Regions from separate parts of the Cryobacterium sp. TS_SC_7 genome, predicted to be linked through region 2. Evidence: predicted binding sites of a transcription regulator. Region 2 holds the regulator's gene; each other region holds the start of a gene.
The links. The regulator HrcA, encoded in region 2, represses chaperone genes, less so after heat shock. The targets are predictions, from matches to a motif close to TTNGCACTCGNNNNNNNCGAGTGCNAA.
Positions count from the first base shown of each region.

Region 1 (5,262 bases), 1.3 Mb from region 2:
CATCGGCCTGAGCCAGATCGGCCGGACCGGCGAAAAGGGCCGCGGGCTCGCGATCGCCGGCCTCGTCCTGGGCTATCTCGGGATCGTCGCCGGCATCATCCTGATGGTCGTTCTCATCCCGGTGATGGTCGCGATCCTCAACGACCCGTCCATGGTCGACAGCTTCTGACACAGCGGCCGTTGGCCGCCACCTGGGTTGCTAGCCGGTGACCCCAGACAACCTGCGACGCATACTGCGCCGTTCGGAAAGGAATGAACTCGCATGAGCGATTCGAATACTCCCAGCAACCCCGAGGTCCCGCAGGTGCCCGACGTCCCGCAGGTGCCCGATGTGCCTCAGGTTCCGGACATCCCGCGATCCGACGCAGGTACGGATGTCCCGACCGCGCCGCCTGCCTATGGCACGCCGGCCGCGCCGCCCGCCTACGGCGCCCCGACCCCGCCGCCCGCCTACGGCACCCCGACCCCGCCGCCCGCCTACGGCGCCCCGACCGGCCCGCCCGCCTATGGTGCACCCACGGCCGCCCAGGCACCGGCCTACGGCACCCCCTACGCGGGTTACGGCACTGAACCCGCCACGAAGCAGCCGATCCTGAGCATCCTGGCACTTGTCGCCGGAATCGTCGGTATCCTCGGCGCCCCGGTCGGCTTCATCCCGATCGTGGGCGGTATCCTCGGACTCTTCATCCCGGCCGCAGCCGTCATCCTGGGTTTCCTCGGCAAGTCGAAGGAACCGAGGGCGAAGGGGTTCTGGCTGACCGGCCTCATCACCGGTTTCATCGGCGTCGGCCTGGCCCTCATCAGCATCGTGGCCTGGGCCGTGCTCTTCGCCAGCGTTCCCAGCGACTACTCCACGTTCTGAGCCGGAGCTGGCGACACCGATGGCTGGGGAGTACCGGGACCGGTCCCGCGATGACCAATTCCGGTTAGACCTCACCCGGCCGTCGGCGCCCGTCGAGGGAGAACTGGACTACGCGTCCACCATCACGGCTCCCACCGAATGGGTGCCCTACGTCTACACCGACAGTGAACTCAGCGCCCGCTCCGGCCGGGGCGGGCTGTCCGTTGCGGCACTCATCTTTGGGCTGCTCGGGCTGGGCATCGCCGTCTTCGGGGTGTGGGGTGCTGCACTGTCCCTGGCCGCGGTCGTCCTGGCAGTCATGGCCCGCATCACCGAGCGGCGCCCCGGTGCCGTGTGGGCCTACGGGCTGGCCACCGGTCTGGCCGGCCTGGTCCTGGCTGTCATCTGGGTTCTGATCGTCATGCGGGCCCTGACGTTCGTGCCGGGCTGAACTCGGCGGCGGCGACGTCAGTCGATCGGCGCAACCCGTTCCACCAGAAGGGCGACCCGCTGCCCGGCCGCGCGGGTGAGTATCAGCGTGCCGGACTCCGGCCCCTTGAGTTTCAGCCTGGTGCGCAGGGTGGCGGGATCGACGTCGACGCCCCGCTTCTTGATTTCGAGCGTGCCGATGCGGCGCTCCTGCAGGGCCAGCCGCAGTTTCCTCTCGTCGACCGGCAGCAGCTCCAGCACCCGGAACGCGGTGGCGAAGGGCGTGCGCTGCAGCGTCGGGGAGGTGAGGTAAGCGATGGCGTCGCTCAGCATCCGTGCGTCGAGCGAACGGGCCAGGTCGCCGATCAGGCGGGCACGGATGATCGCACCGTCCGGCTCGTAGACGTAGTCACCCAGAACACCCACCGGGGCATCCTCGCTGTCGCCGGGTGCGGTCAATTCGTGGGTCCCGGTTCGGCCCAGTACGAGGGCGGAGCGACGGATGCCGGCACGCGCCAGCGCCCCGAACCACAGTCCCATCTCCACGAGCTTGCCGTCCACGGACACCCACTGCGCCTCGGCCGCCGCGGGGATGAGGTCGCGGTCGTGCCCCGGACCGAGCTTGACGCCGATGGGCAGCCGATCGCTGAGGCCGAAAACGAAGTCGAGATGCGGGGAATAGTCCTCGGGGCGGGTGAGGCGCTTGGTATTGGCGTGCCCGGCGGTGCGGCGGGCCGGGTCCAGCCAGGCCGCGTCGAAGCCGGCCAGGTCCACGTCTTCCGCGGCGGAGTGCAGCACGCTCGCGTTCTCGAACGGGGCCAGGTTGTAGCTGGCGACCGTCGCGGTCACCTCTTCGGCGTCCACCGCCGTCACGGTGAGATCCATCGCGGCCAGCGCCATGGCGTCGCCGCCGATCCCGCAGCCGAGGTCGACGACCCGGTTCAGGCCGGCGCCGGCGAACCGGCCGGCGTGCAGGGCGGCCACGCGCAGCCGCGTAGCCTGCTCGAGCCCGGCATCCGTGAAGAGCATGCGCCCGGCGAACTCACCGAATTTGGGCACAGCCTTGGCGCGCAGCCTCGACTGGCCGAGCACGGCGGTGACCAGGTCGGGGCTGTGGCCGGCCTTGCGCAGGTCGCTCACCACCCGCACGACATCGGCGGTCGCATCGTACGGCGGCAACGAGTCCAGCAGGCGCAAACCACCCGGCGACAACAGCTCGACGAGCTCTGAGCGTTCCATCGTGCAAACCTATCAACTCAGGCGCATCTGGCACTCACGTTGCGTGAGTGCCAGATGCGCCCTAAACTCGACTTAGCACTCTCGCTGTGAGTCTGCTAACTATGTCTTAGCTAAGAAAGAGGTCAACCGTGTCGGTCTCCATCAAGCCGCTCGAGGATCGCATCGTCATCAAGCAGGTCGACGCAGAGCAGACCACCGCATCAGGTCTGGTCATTCCTGACACCGCCAAGGAAAAGCCCCAGGAGGGCGAAGTTGTCGCAGTCGGCCCCGGCCGCATTGACGACAACGGCAACCGCATCCCGCTCGACGTCGCCGTCGGCGACAAGGTGATCTACTCCAAGTACGGCGGAACCGAGGTCAAGTTCGGTGGCGAGGACCTCCTCGTGCTGTCGGCTCGCGACGTGCTCGCAGTCGTCGTTCGCTAGTCTCACGAACTGATTGATAGAATCCCGGATGGCCTGGCCATCCGGGATTCTTCTTCGTTAAGAAAGGCGCGTCCGTGGAGCAAGGTCCGTCCTCACCTGGCACACCCCGAGGGGGCCGGGCAGCCCGGCCGGTGCGGTCGGAGCAGAGCAAGGGCCTGATCTACGCGATCCTCGCTTACGCCCTGTGGGGCATGCTGCCGCTCTTCTTCCTGCTGCTTTCCCCGAGCGGCGCCTTCGAGATCGTCGCGTGGCGGGTGCTCTTCTCCCTCGTCTTCTGCGCGCTTCTGATCACCGTCACCCGCAAGTGGCGTGCGTTCCTCGGCCTGCTGCGACGGCCCCGGATCGTGTTCACCATGGGGCTGGCCGGGCTGCTGATCTTCGTCAACTGGCAGACCTACGTTTTCGCCGCGCTGAGCGGCCACGTTGTCGAAGCCGCGCTGGGCTACTTCATCAACCCGATCGTCACGGTGTTCCTCGGCGTCCTTCTGTTGGGGGAGAAGCTCCGCCTGCTGCAGTGGGTGGCCGTGGGCATCAGCCTCGGGGCCGTGGTCGTGCTGACCGTCGGCTACGGATCGTTGCCGTGGGTGTCGCTGGTCCTCGCCTTCTCCTTCGGCTTCTACGGCCTGATCAAGAAACGGGTGGGCCGCGACGTCGACGCCGTCGCCGGGCTCACGCTCGAGACGATCTGGCTGGCGCCCATCGCCGTGGTTCAGCTGATCGTGGTGGCTTCGATCTCCGGCCTCACCATCGGCACCCTGTCGACCTGGCACACGCTGGGGTTGCTGGCGACGGGGATCGTGACCGCCGTCCCGCTCCTCTTCTTCGCGGCGGCGGCCCGACGTCTGCCGTTGACATACATGGGCCTGATCCAGTACTTCGCTCCGATCCTGCAGTTCCTGGTCGGCGTCTTCGTGCTCCGGGAACCGATGCCGCCCGAACGCTGGGTCGGTTTCGGCCTGGTCTGGGTGGCCCTGATCGTTCTCACCACGGACATGGTCCTCAGCGGTCGCGCTCCCCGGCGTGCGTCCCTCGAACCCGCGTGAGCCGGGTTACGCTCGGTGGCGCACCTCGTACGCGAAAGGACAACCGGATGCGCGCTGCTTCGACCCCCGTCAGCCTGATCGCAGTGGTTGCGTGCGTGCTGCTGCTCTCCGGTTGTGCGCCGCAGGTGACGCCAACCGTCGCCGCAACGCCTTCTGCCGCCCCCGCCGTGATCGAACCGACCGGCGACGGGACCGTGCGCATCGGCACCCTGTTCCCGATGACGGGCGATGCTGCCGCCAGCGGAGCCGCGCAGGTGGCCGGATCCGAACTGGCGGCCCGGGAGATCACCGAGCAGGGCCGGGTGCTCGGCACTCCGATCGAGCTCATCCACCGTGACTCCGCCGTCGCCGCGGCGGACTCCCTGACCGACCTGCTCACCCGGGGCGTCGACGTCGTGCTCTGGGACGCCACCATTCCCTTCCCGGACGACCTGGCCGCCGCGATCGCCGCAGCGCCGGTCGCGCTGCTGGCACTCGGTGATTTTGCGAACGGCGGCACGCCGCTGGAGGCCGGGCAGGAATTCGCGGCGCGCCTGCGCACCCTCGACCCCGGGCTGACGGCCACCGCCGGCGGCGGGGAGGCCTACGACGGGGTGGTCCTGACCGCGCTCGCCGCTGCCCGGGCCGGCGACGACGGGGGAGCCTCGATCACGCTCGGGATGGACCAGGTCAGCACGGGGTCGGTGAGCTGCTCCTCCTGGGGAGAATGTGCGGCCGCGATGGCCGATGCGCAACAGATCGCCTATGCGGGAGTCACCGGCCGCCGATCGTAACGATTGGGTCTGCGTTACACGGATGTAACACGGTTGCCTTGTTTCGTGCGATCCCTGTCAATAATGTGACAGAACGGTAGTCAATCGACCGCTGTCATTTCTCATTCTCTACTCCCAAGGAGCAACATGAGCGTATTCGCGAAGGCCTCGGCCTCCCGCTCAGTCCGGGCAGTCGTCACTGGAGTCGCCATGGTCGGCGTCAGTGCACTTCTGCTCACCGGATGCAGCAGCAACGCTGCAGATCCGGCTGAATCGGAAGCCCCCGCCGCGAGCGGAGACGCCCAGGCCATCAAGGCCGGCGACCGCGACCTGACCCTGAAGATCGGCACCATCCTTCCCCAGAGTGGCGCCCTGGCCTTCCTCGGCCCGCCCGAAGAAGCCGGCGTCGCGCTGGCCGTCAAGGACATCAACGACGCGAACCTCGGAATGACCGTCGAGGCCATCTTCCGTGACTCCGGCGACACCACGACGGACACCGCCACCGGTTCGGTGACCGACCTTCTTTCGCAGGA
Region 1 covers NZ_CM149589.1:1,696,470-1,701,731, reverse strand. The annotation lists gene AC0J5J_RS07835 (DUF4190 domain-containing protein) at 1-169, shown strand, start outside; gene AC0J5J_RS07830 (DUF4190 domain-containing protein) at 263-862, shown strand; gene AC0J5J_RS07825 (hypothetical protein) at 882-1,292, shown strand; gene AC0J5J_RS07820 (class I SAM-dependent methyltransferase) at 1,310-2,509, opposite strand; gene groES (co-chaperone GroES) at 2,638-2,934, shown strand; gene rarD (EamA family transporter RarD) at 3,066-3,977, shown strand; gene AC0J5J_RS07805 (ABC transporter substrate-binding protein) at 4,025-4,750, shown strand; gene AC0J5J_RS07800 (ABC transporter substrate-binding protein) at 4,877-5,262, shown strand, end outside.
Region 1: groES (co-chaperone GroES) is a predicted target of HrcA. The motif match lies at 2,537-2,563, and genes of this name have one in related genera.

Region 2 (5,262 bases):
CGATGTCGTTGAAGGCGATCACGCGATCGGTTTCGGCGACGATGGTCGCCGGGATCTCGCGCGAGGCGATGCGGCTGAAGATGGACGGTTCTCCGGTGGAAGACATGTCTCTATCTTAAGCGCGCGTTACCAGCGGCCGAGCGTGGCGTTCAGGATGGACAGGGCGGCCGGGCCGGCGGTGGAGGTGCGCAGCACGTTGTCGCCGAGCCGCACCCGGGTGGCCCCGGCTTGTTCGAGCAGCGTGAGCTCCGCCGGGGCGATGCCGCCCTCGGGGCCGACGACGAGCAGGATCTCCCGGTCGTCGGTGGGAGCAGCCTGCGAGGTCAGGCGTTCGGTCGCCGTGGGCTCCAGCAGCAGCATCCGGGTCGTGCCGGCGAGGGCGGCCAGCGCTTTCGTGCTGGCCAGTTCGCCGACGGTGGGCAGCCAGGCGCGGATCGACTGTTTGGAGGCCTCGCGCACGATGCTGGACCAGCGGTCACGGCCCTTTTGGATTTTGGCACCCTCCCAGCGGGTCACCGACCGGGACGCCGCCCACGGGATGACCCCGTCGATGCCGAGTTCGGTGGCGGCCTGCACGGCCAGCTCGTCCCGGTCTCCCTTGGCGAGAGCCTGGACCAGGCTGATGCGCGGGGTCAGCAGTGCCGTCACGGTCACCGTGTCCACCCGCAGGGTGAGCTGGGTCGGCTCCGCGCCGACGACGGTGGCGGAGAGCATCAGCCCGGCCCCGTTCCCGATCTGCAGGTGTTCGCCCGGGCGCACCCGGCTGACCGTGACCGCATGCCGCGCTTCGGCACCGCCGATGGCGACCTGCGCTCCGGCCACGCAATCGGCGGCGCGGAGCGCTTCATCGATGAAGAAATGTGCCATTGACGTCTAGCCGCGGAACCGATCGCGCAGCTTCGCGAACAGTCCCTGCTGGAAGGCGCTGAGCGCGGGCGCGGGGGCCTTGTGCCGGGCCGCGAAGGCCTCGATCAGCTCCCGCTCCTTGTGGTCGAGACGCACAGGCGTGGCCACGTGCACGCCGATCTTGAGATCGCCGCGCCCGTTCCCGCGCAGGCGGGTGACTCCGCGGTCCTTGACGGTGATGACCTCGGCGCTCTGCGTGCCGGCCTTGATTTCCACGTCGATGTCGCCGTCGAGAGCCTTGACGGTGGCGGTGGTGCCCAGGATGGCATCCGTCATCGGTACCTCGAGGGTGCAGAGCAGGTCATCGCCGTCACGGCTGAAGACGTCGTGGTGGCGCACCTTCATCTCGAGGTAGAGGTCGCCGTTGGGGCCGCCGGCAGGGCCGGCCTCGCCGCTGCCGGGCATCTGCAGTCGCAGGCCGGTGTCGACGCCCGCCGGAATGTCCACGGGGACCGTGCGGCGTGCGCGCACGCGGCCCTGGCCCTGGCAGGTGACGCAGGGTGTGGCGATGATGGTGCCGTAGCCGCGGCAGGAACCGCACGGGCTGGAGGTCATCACGTTGCCCAGCAGCGACCGGACGGCACGCTGGATGTTGCCGGTGCCGTGACAGATGTCGCAGGTGACCGGGGCGGTGCCGGGCTGGCAGCAGGTGCCGCTGCAGGTGCTGCAGACGATGGCCGTATCGACCTCGAGGTCGCGGTGCGTGCCGAAAATGATCTCATCGAGGTCGAGTTCGACCCGGATCAGGGCGTCCTGGCCGCGTTCGCGGCGGGACCGGGGACCACGGGTGGATCCTCCGCCGCCGAAGAAGGTCTCGAAGATGTCGCCGAAGTTGCCGTAGTTGCCGTCGAAGCCGCCTCCCCCGCCGCCGCCCGAGCGGCCGTTGCCGCCGCGGTCGTAGTTGTCGCGCTGTTTGGCGTCGCTCAGCACGTCGTAGGCGTGCGTGACCGATTTGAAGCGCTCCGACGCATCCGCCCCCGGGTTGACGTCGGGGTGGAGCTGCCGGGCGAGCTTGCGGTACGCCTTCTTGATCTCGTCGGTCGAGGCGTCGCGTGCAACGCCGAGTACTTCGTAATGGTCAGCCAAAGCTGGCTCTCCTAGGTGTGTTTGGAAACGTGGTGATTCCACGGCCGCTGGGGCCGGTGGTCCTGGTCAATTCTCGCCGAGGAGGCGTGAAAGGTAGCGGGCGACCGCGCGAACGGCCGCCATGTTGTTCGAGTAGTCCATGCGGGTGGGGCCGAGCACGCCGAGGCGGGCCAGGTTGCCTCCCTGGGAGGAGTATCCGCTGGTGAGCACGGAGGTCTCGGCCAGCCCGAAGGGGGCATTCTCCCGGCCGATGCTGACGGAGACGCCGTGCTGGTCGGAAGCCATCTCACCGAACAGGCGCAGGAGCACGACCTGTTCTTCGATGGCCTCGAGCACCGGGAAAATGCTGCCGGTGAAGTCTTCCTCGGTGCGCACGAGGTTGGCGGCCCCGGCCATCACGAGGCGGTCCTGCCGGTTCGCGCCGACCTGGTCGCGAAGGGTTCCCGTGATCAGGTCGACGGTCTCCTGCTGCTCGAACGGGCCGGTGCCGGAGGTGCCGGTCAGGGCGCTGGCGGCCTCGGACATGGCGAGGCCGACGAGGGCCGAATTGAGCCGGGACCGCAGTTCGACCAGAACGGGTTCAGCGAGCGGGCGGGGCAGGTCGACGACGCGTTGCTCGACCCGTCCGGCATCCGTGATCAGAACGGAGAGGAGGCGCGTTTCGGACAGGGGCACCAGTTCGATGTGACGCACCTTGGCGCGGGACAGCGACGGGTACTGCACGAGAGCGACCTGGTGGGTGAGCTGGGAGAGCAGCCGTACGCTGCGGGCCAGAACCTCGTCGAGGTCGGCCGACTGGCCGAGGAAGGTTTCGATCGCCTGGCGTTGGGCTGCGGATAGCGGTCGGAGATCGGCGAGGTGATCGACGAAGAGACGATAGCCCTTGTCGGTCGGGATCCGGCCCGACGAGGTGTGCGGGGCCGCGATGAGTTCTTCCTCTTCGAGCAGCGCCATGTCGTTGCGGATGGTGGCCGCTGAGACACCGAAGGAATGCCGGTCGACGATGGACTTGGACCCGACGGGTTCGCGGGAGGCGACGTAGTCCTGGACGATCACACGAAGGACTTCGAGACTGCGGTCGGACACCATGACTCTCGCCTCCTCCGTGCGTCGTGAGTGCGTCACCGGTTGGCACTCGAAGTATGTGACTGCCAATCATACCGCGACCGGCTGAGGTTCCCCATTGCTCGCCGCTGTTTTGGAGCAGTAGCTTAGGTGTGTAGCACCCCTCCCCCTGTGCACTGAAAGGCACGATCATGAGCAATTTCACCGGTCCCGGATCCGACGATCCGAATCAGGGTCAACGACCGCCGCAGCCGCCGTATCAGCCCGCGGCCCCGGGGCCGTCGGCTCCCCTGTCGCAGGCCGAGGATCGCCAGTGGGCGTCTCTGGCCCATCTCGGCGGCATCCTTATGTTCGCGCCCGCGCTCGTGCTGTACCTGGTGTTCAAAGATCGCGGACCTCTGACCAGCGTCGAGGCCAAAGAGGCACTCAATTTCCAGATCACGCTTCTGATCGGCTACGTCGGCATCAGCATCGTGTCGACGATCATCGGCTTTCTCACCTTCGGCATCGGCAGCGTACTCGGCGGTCTCGGCTGGGTGCTGTACATCGTCGGCGTGGTCTTCTCGGTGCTCGGCTACCTCCAGGCCAAGGACGGGAACCACTACCGGTACCCGTTCGCGCTGCGCCTCGTCAGCTAACCCCGGCACTCAACACTTTTCACTCAGAAGGAGCTCCGATGTCCAATTCCACCCCACCCCCGGCCACTCCGTATTCCGCGCCGGCCCCGCTGAACCCGTCGGATGAGAAGCTGTGGGCCACGTTGATCCACATCGGCGGGATTGTCTTCTCGTTCCTGCCGGCCCTGATCGGGTACGTCGTGTTCAAGGACCGTGGCCCGTTCATCCGCGCGCACGCCGCAACCGCCCTGAACTTCCAGCTCACCCTGTTGATCGCCTACGTGGTCGGCGGGGTCCTGGTCATCGTCTTCGTCGGCTTCCTGATCCTGGCGGCTGCTTCGGTACTGGCGATCGTGTTCAGCATCATGGCCGCTCTGGCCGCAAACCGGGGTGAGTACTACACGTATCCGCTGTCGATCAAGTTCGTGAACTAGGGGTCTCGACAAGCTCGACCACCGGGGCGGCTCGACCACCGCGGCGGCTCGACCACCGGGGCGGCTCGACCACCGCGGCGGCTCGACCGCGATCAGTCGGCGAGCAGGCGCCGCACGACAGCATCCGCCAGAAGGCGTCCTCTTCGGGTCAGTTCGACCGAACCGGAGAGGGCTGCCCTCGCGTCGATGAGCTCGTCGGCGATCAGCCCGGCCACCTCACGGCGCCCGAGCGGACTCAGCGAGTCGATGCGGATGCCCTCGCGGATGCGGGTGAGCAGCAGCACCCGCTCCACCTCCTGGGTGGCGGCATCAAGGGTCTCCCGGCCGGCGGCCGGTGAGTCGCCCGCGCGGATCCGGTCGCCGTAGGCCGACGGATGCTTGACGTTCCACCAGCGCACTCCACCGATGTGGCTGTGCGCCCCGGGGCCCACGCCCCACCAGTCCTGGCTGCGCCAGTAGGCGAGGTTGTGCCGGGAGCGGTGCGCGTCATCCGTCGCCCAATTGCTGACCTCGTACCAGCCGTAGCCGGCCTGAGACAACAGGTCGTCGGCCAGCTCGTAGAACTCGGCCTGCACGTCGTCGTCGACGGGCGCCAACTCGCCGCGCTTGATCTGGCGGGCCAGCTTGGTGCCCTCCTCGACGATGAGGGAATAGGCGCTGATGTGCGTGGGAGCCTGGCGGATGGCGTGCTCGAGGCTGGTGCGCCAGTCGAGCAGGGTTTCCCCCGGTGTGCCGTAGATCAGGTCGAGGGACACGTCGAGGCCGGCCTGGCGGGCCCACTGCACGACCAGCGGGACCCGCTCGGGGTCGTGGGTGCGCTCGAGGGTGGCCAGGACGCTCGGTACGGCGGACTGCATGCCGAAGGACACCCGGGTGAAGCCGGATTCGGCGAGGCGGCCGAGGTAGGCGGCGTCGACGGAGTCGGGGTTCGCCTCGGTGGTCACCTCGGCACCGGGCGCGATCCCCCAGGTGGAGCGCACGGCGTGCAGCATGCGCACCAGGTCGTCGGCCGGGAGCAGCGTGGGGGTGCCGCCGCCGAAGAAGACGGTCGCCGCCGGGCGTGCGGGCACGCCTGACTGCTCCAGGATGCGGCCGGCACCCTCCACCTCGCTGATCGCCTGACCGGCGTAGTCGTGCTGGGAGGCGCCGCGCAA
Region 2 covers NZ_CM149589.1:422,536-427,797, reverse strand. The annotation lists gene AC0J5J_RS01950 (HIT domain-containing protein) at 1-106, opposite strand, end outside; gene AC0J5J_RS01945 (16S rRNA (uracil(1498)-N(3))-methyltransferase) at 127-867, opposite strand; gene dnaJ (molecular chaperone DnaJ) at 874-1,992, opposite strand; gene hrcA (heat-inducible transcriptional repressor HrcA) at 2,059-3,081, opposite strand; gene AC0J5J_RS01930 (DUF4870 domain-containing protein) at 3,249-3,695, shown strand; gene AC0J5J_RS01925 (DUF4870 domain-containing protein) at 3,734-4,108, shown strand; gene hemW (radical SAM family heme chaperone HemW) at 4,201-5,262, opposite strand, start outside.

Region 3 (5,262 bases), 1.2 Mb from region 2:
GGGTTGATCCCTGCCGGGGAGTGGCCCCACGGGCTACTTTCGTCATTTAGGATGGTGTGTCGAGGCGGCATTCGCCTCATGCCGGCCTGGCGCAATTGGTAGCGCACCACTCTTGTAAAGTGGGGGTTACGGGTTCAAGTCCCGTGGCCGGCCCTGACGTTTGTAATGGACAGGTCTGTTCGGGCCGAGCTCAGAGCTCGCTGAGATAGTCAGAGCTCGCTGAGATAATCCGAGGGGTTGATGGTCTGGCGCACTCCCGGCCGGCAATCGATCGGCACGCCTCCGACGTAGAGCCACCCCAGGAGCTCCTCGGATTCGCGGAGCCCCTGAACACGACGCACGGGTTCTGAGCGGGTGAGCGGCCCCGTGCGCCACATCACGCCCCAGCCTTGATCCGTCAGGAGGAGGCTGAGCATGTGTCCGACACCGGCTGCAACGGCATCCTGTTCCCAGGCGGCCACGGAATCGCTCTCGCGTCGGCTCACGACGATGGCAATGAGAAGTTCGGCACGCAGGGGCTTGGCGGCGAGTTTGGCAGCCTCGGTCCCGGTCAGGCCGGCGGCCTCCACCAGCGCCTCGCCCAGACGGAGTCGAGCGTCACCGCGTACCTCGATCAGTCGCCAGGGACGCAGGGCTCCGTGGTCGGCGACCCGGGCCGCGATGCTCACCAGTGGCAGTAATTCCTCGTGGGTCGGCGCCTGGGCGGTCACCTTGGAGTGGGACCGTCGCCGTCCGACCGCATCGAGGACCGCAGACAACGCTTACTCGACCGGCTTGAAGTTGAGCGAGATGGAGTTCATGCAATAACGGTCGCCGGTGGGTGTGCCGAATCCGTCGTCGAAGACATGTCCCAGGTGCGAGCCGCAATTCGCGCAGCGCACCTCGGTGCGCACGACACCCAGCGTGCGGTCCTCGAGCAGCTCGACCGCCTCGGGGCGCACCGACTCGTAAAAGCTCGGCCAGCCGCAACCGGAGTCGAACTTCGTGCCGCTCTTGAACAGCTCGGCATTGCAGGCCCCGCAGGTGTAGATCCCGGAGCGACCCTCATCGAGCAGCTCACCGGTCCAGGCGCGCTCGGTCGCGGCACCGCGGAGAACGGCGTACTGCTCGGGGCTCAGTTCCGCGCGCCACTGCGCATCCGACTTTTCGACCTCGTAGTCCATGTTCCGTCCTTCCTGCACGGCCGGGGAGCGGCCGAAATCTGTACGTACCAACAATAAACTCACCGCACCGCGCCAGTATTCCTCGATCCGGAAGCGCACCGCCGCACAGAGAGCGAACCGCGCGGACCGCGGACTCAGCGAGTGCGGAGGCCCGGGCAAATAGACTGGCGGAGACAAGGGAGGTGGCAGATGGACGGGGTATCCGTTCCTGATCCGACTCCTGACCCGTCAGCGCCGGCCGCGCTGGCCGCCCACGAACAGTCGATCCTTGCTTTCGAACGCCGATGGTGGAAGCACGCGGGCGCGAAGGAGCAGGCGATCCGGGCCGAGCTCGGCCTCTCGGCCGCCCGGTATTATCAGTTGCTGGGAGTTGTGATCGATTCTCCGCTCGCGCTGGCCTACGACCCGATGCTGGTGAAACGCTTGCAACGGATGCGTGACGCCCGGTCGAACGCACGGGCCGACCGGTCGCTGCGCCCCGCCGATTGACACCCTGACCAGCATGCTGCCTCCATTGAGATCCAGCTCCAAGAGGATTGACACAGCCTGACGATGCCGACTTCCTACGAGAAAGACCGCTTCGACCACCTCCCGCATGACCTGGCCCGGGTGGGCGCTCACCGCGCCCCCGGTAAGAAGGGACGCGGCTGGATCGGTTTCTGGTGGGCACTCGGAGCCACCGTGGTGCTGGTCGGTGCCGGAGTCTTCGGGCTGGCCATGCTGAACAACAACCTTGACTTCGAGCTCCCGGGCGCGACCACCGCGGCGAGCACCGCCGAGACCAGTGACCCGGCCAGCCCCGCAGAAGCCCCCGCGCCTGCGCCTGCTCCTGCTCCTGCCGCAACGGTGGACCCCAGCCTGACCGTGACCGTGCTGAACGGAACGGCGGGTGACGGCGTCGCTCGGGCAGTGGGGGACCTCCTCGAGACCGAAGGCTGGACGCTCGGCGAACTCGACAATGCGAGCACGGAAGACGTACCGACCACGATCGTCTACTACGCCGACGAGACACTGGAAGGCGCGGCTCGCGGCGTCGCCGCCTCTCTTCCCGGATCAGATGTGTTGCTCTCCAGCGACTTCGCCGATTCCGCGGCCTCTTTGACGGTCGTCGTCGGCAACGACTACGAGCCCGCCGAATAAGCCTCACCTATACGTCCGGGGCCTGCACGTCAACCCCCTGTTGTTCTCTCGCAGCTTCCGTAGGTTTGACATTGGTCGCTCATTCGCCCGTCCTGACGTTCTCGTAAGAGGCGTATTCCACTGGTCGGGCGTAATGGACGCAGTAACTGCGCCAGGCCCGGTACGGCCAGCGGGCGCGTGTCGACGAATTCAAAGCAACAGGGAGTTACACATGGCGAACGGAACCGTCAAATGGTTCAACGCTGAAAAGGGTTTCGGCTTCATCACTGTCGATGGAGGTGGCCAGGACGTCTTCGTGCATTACTCGGCCATCGATATGCACGGCTACAAGGTTCTCGAAGAAGGACAGCATGTCATCTTCGAACTGGGTACCGGGGCGAAGGGGCCCCAGGCAGAATCGGTTCGTCCGGTCTGACCCAGCGGGGGGAGGCGGCGGCGACACCATCCGGTGTCAGGCGTTGCAGTTCGAACAGCATTTCGGGATTGCGCTCCAGGTTCACAGACGCGGTGTTGAAGCCGGGTTAGTGTGTGGTGCGTGACATCGAAAAACGTGACAGCGACTACTGTGACTCACCCGCAGCGACGTCGTACGGCACCGTCAGTCCGGTCCCTCCGGAATGCCGGTGCCGTACTGCTGTCCTCTGTCCTGCTCCTCACCGCATGCGCCGGGGTCGGTGATGCGCCACAACCGTCGGCCAGCGCTCCGAGCGACTCTTCCTACGATGCTCCCGCGGTCCTGGACGTCGCCCCACTGCGGGGAACGAGCGTGGTTGCCGGCAGCCTGCAGAATCCGGCTCTCGCCGCGAAGATCGACAACCATGAACAGGCCAGGCCGCAGCTCGCTCTGGAACGCACCGACCTCGTGTTCGAAGAACTCGTCGAGGGTGGCCTGACCCGGTACGTCGCCGTCTGGCAGTCGGACATCCCCGAATCGGTTGGCCCCGTGCGCTCGATCCGACCGATGGACCCCGACATCGTCGCGCCCTTCGGCGGAATCATCGCCTACTCGGGCGGGCAGCAGCAGTTCATCGACATGATGGAGGCGACCGAAGTGGTCAACGCGGCCTTCGACACCGATGACACCGGCCTCTTCGCTCGCGCGGACGACAGGCAGGCCCCGCACGACGTCATCCTGCAGGCGTCCGAATTGGTGGACCGCAACTCCACCCTGCCGCCGCCGCCGCAACAGTTCTCCTACGCCGCGACCGCCCAGGGCTCTTCCGCCGCCGTCGACGGTGTGCCCGTCTCGGCGATCGACTCCACATTCTCCGCTTCCCGCTGGCCGAGCTGGACCTGGGACGCGGCCAGCGCCGCCTTTCTTCGCTCGCAGGAGGGTGCCCCCGACCTCGACTCCACCGGTGCGCAGCTGCGGGCCACCAACGTGGTGGTTCTCCGTGTCGCCATTGACGACCGCTTCCCCGACGTTCCCCAGACGACCATGATCGGATCGGGCGAGGCCTGGGTTGCGTCCGGCGGCAAGTCACTGCACGCGGTCTGGTCCAAGGCCGACCAGACTGCGCCCATCCGTCTGGTCGATGACTTCGGGGTGACGGTTCGACTCGCCGCCGGCAACACCTGGATCGAGCTGGTCCCCGCGGACCGCGGCTCGGTCGTGCTCGTGCCGTAGCCCCTGTCGTTCACTTGCACTCTCGACCCCAGAGTGCCAGAATCGATTTGGCACTCTCTCTGTTTGAGTGCCAACCCATCACCGTTTTGGTAACGTCCGGGAGGGACGAGAAACACATATGGCAAAGATCATTGCTTTCAACGAAGAGGCCCGTCGCGGCCTTGAGCGTGGCCTGAACATCCTCGCTGACACTGTCAAGGTCACCCTCGGCCCGCGCGGACGTAACGTGGTGCTGGAGAAGAAGTGGGGCGCCCCCACGATCACCAACGACGGCGTGTCCATCGCCAAGGAGATCGAGCTCGACGACCCGTACGAGAAGATCGGTGCCGAGCTCGTCAAAGAGGTCGCCAAGAAGACCGATGACGTCGCGGGCGACGGAACCACCACCGCCACCGTCCTGGCTCAGGCACTCGTCCGCGAAGGCCTGCGCAACGTCGCGGCCGGCGCAGACCCCATCAGCCTCAAGCGCGGCATCGAGAAGGCCACGGCTGCCGTGATCGCCGAGCTCATCGCCAATGCCAAAGAGGTCGAGACCAAGGAAGAGATCGCGGCCACCGCGTCCATCTCCGCCGGAGACGCCGAAATCGGCGCCATCATCGCCGAAGCCATCGACAAGGTCGGCAAGGAGGGTGTCGTCACCGTCGAGGAGTCGAACACTCTCGGCACCGAGCTGGAGCTCACCGAGGGCATGCGCTTCGACAAGGGATTCCTGTCGGCGTACTTCGTGACCGACCCCGACCGTCAGGAAGCGGTCTTCGAAGACCCCTACATCCTGATCGTCAACTCCAAGGTCTCCAACATCAAGGACCTGCTGCCCATTGTGGACAAGGTCATCCAGACCGGCAAGCAGCTCCTCATCATCGCCGAGGACGTCGACGGCGAGGCCCTGGCCACGCTCGTCGTGAACAAGATCCGCGGAATCTTCAAGTCGGTCGCCGTCAAGGCTCCCGGCTTCGGTGACCGTCGCAAGGCGCAGCTGCAGGACATCGCCATCCTCACCGGTGGACAGGTCATCAGCGAAGAGGTCGGCCTCAAGCTCGAGAACGTCACGCTCGACCTTCTCGGCAACGCCCGCAAGATCGTCATCACCAAGGACGAGACCACCATCGTCGAAGGTGCCGGCGACCCCGAGGCGATCGCCGGACGTGTTCAGCAGATCCGCAGCGAGATCGAGAACACCGACAGCGACTACGACCGCGAGAAGCTCCAGGAGCGTCTCGCCAAGCTCGCCGGCGGCGTTGCCGTCATCAAGGCCGGCGCCGCGACGGAGGTTGAACTCAAGGAGCGCAAGCACCGTATCGAGGACGCCGTCCGTAACGCGAAGGCTGCCGT
Region 3 covers NZ_CM149589.1:1,582,070-1,587,331, reverse strand. The annotation lists gene AC0J5J_RS07310 (DsbA family protein) at 1-7, shown strand, start outside; tRNA gene AC0J5J_RS07305 (tRNA-Thr) at 81-153, shown strand; gene AC0J5J_RS07300 (nitroreductase family protein) at 210-758, opposite strand; gene msrB (peptide-methionine (R)-S-oxide reductase MsrB) at 762-1,163, opposite strand; gene AC0J5J_RS07290 (DUF3263 domain-containing protein) at 1,353-1,652, shown strand; gene AC0J5J_RS07285 (LytR C-terminal domain-containing protein) at 1,716-2,303, shown strand; gene AC0J5J_RS07280 (cold-shock protein) at 2,515-2,718, shown strand; gene AC0J5J_RS07275 (DUF3048 domain-containing protein) at 3,070-3,930, shown strand; gene groL (chaperonin GroEL) at 4,049-5,262, shown strand, end outside.
Region 3: groL (chaperonin GroEL) is a predicted target of HrcA. The motif match lies at 3,978-4,004, and genes of this name have one in related genera.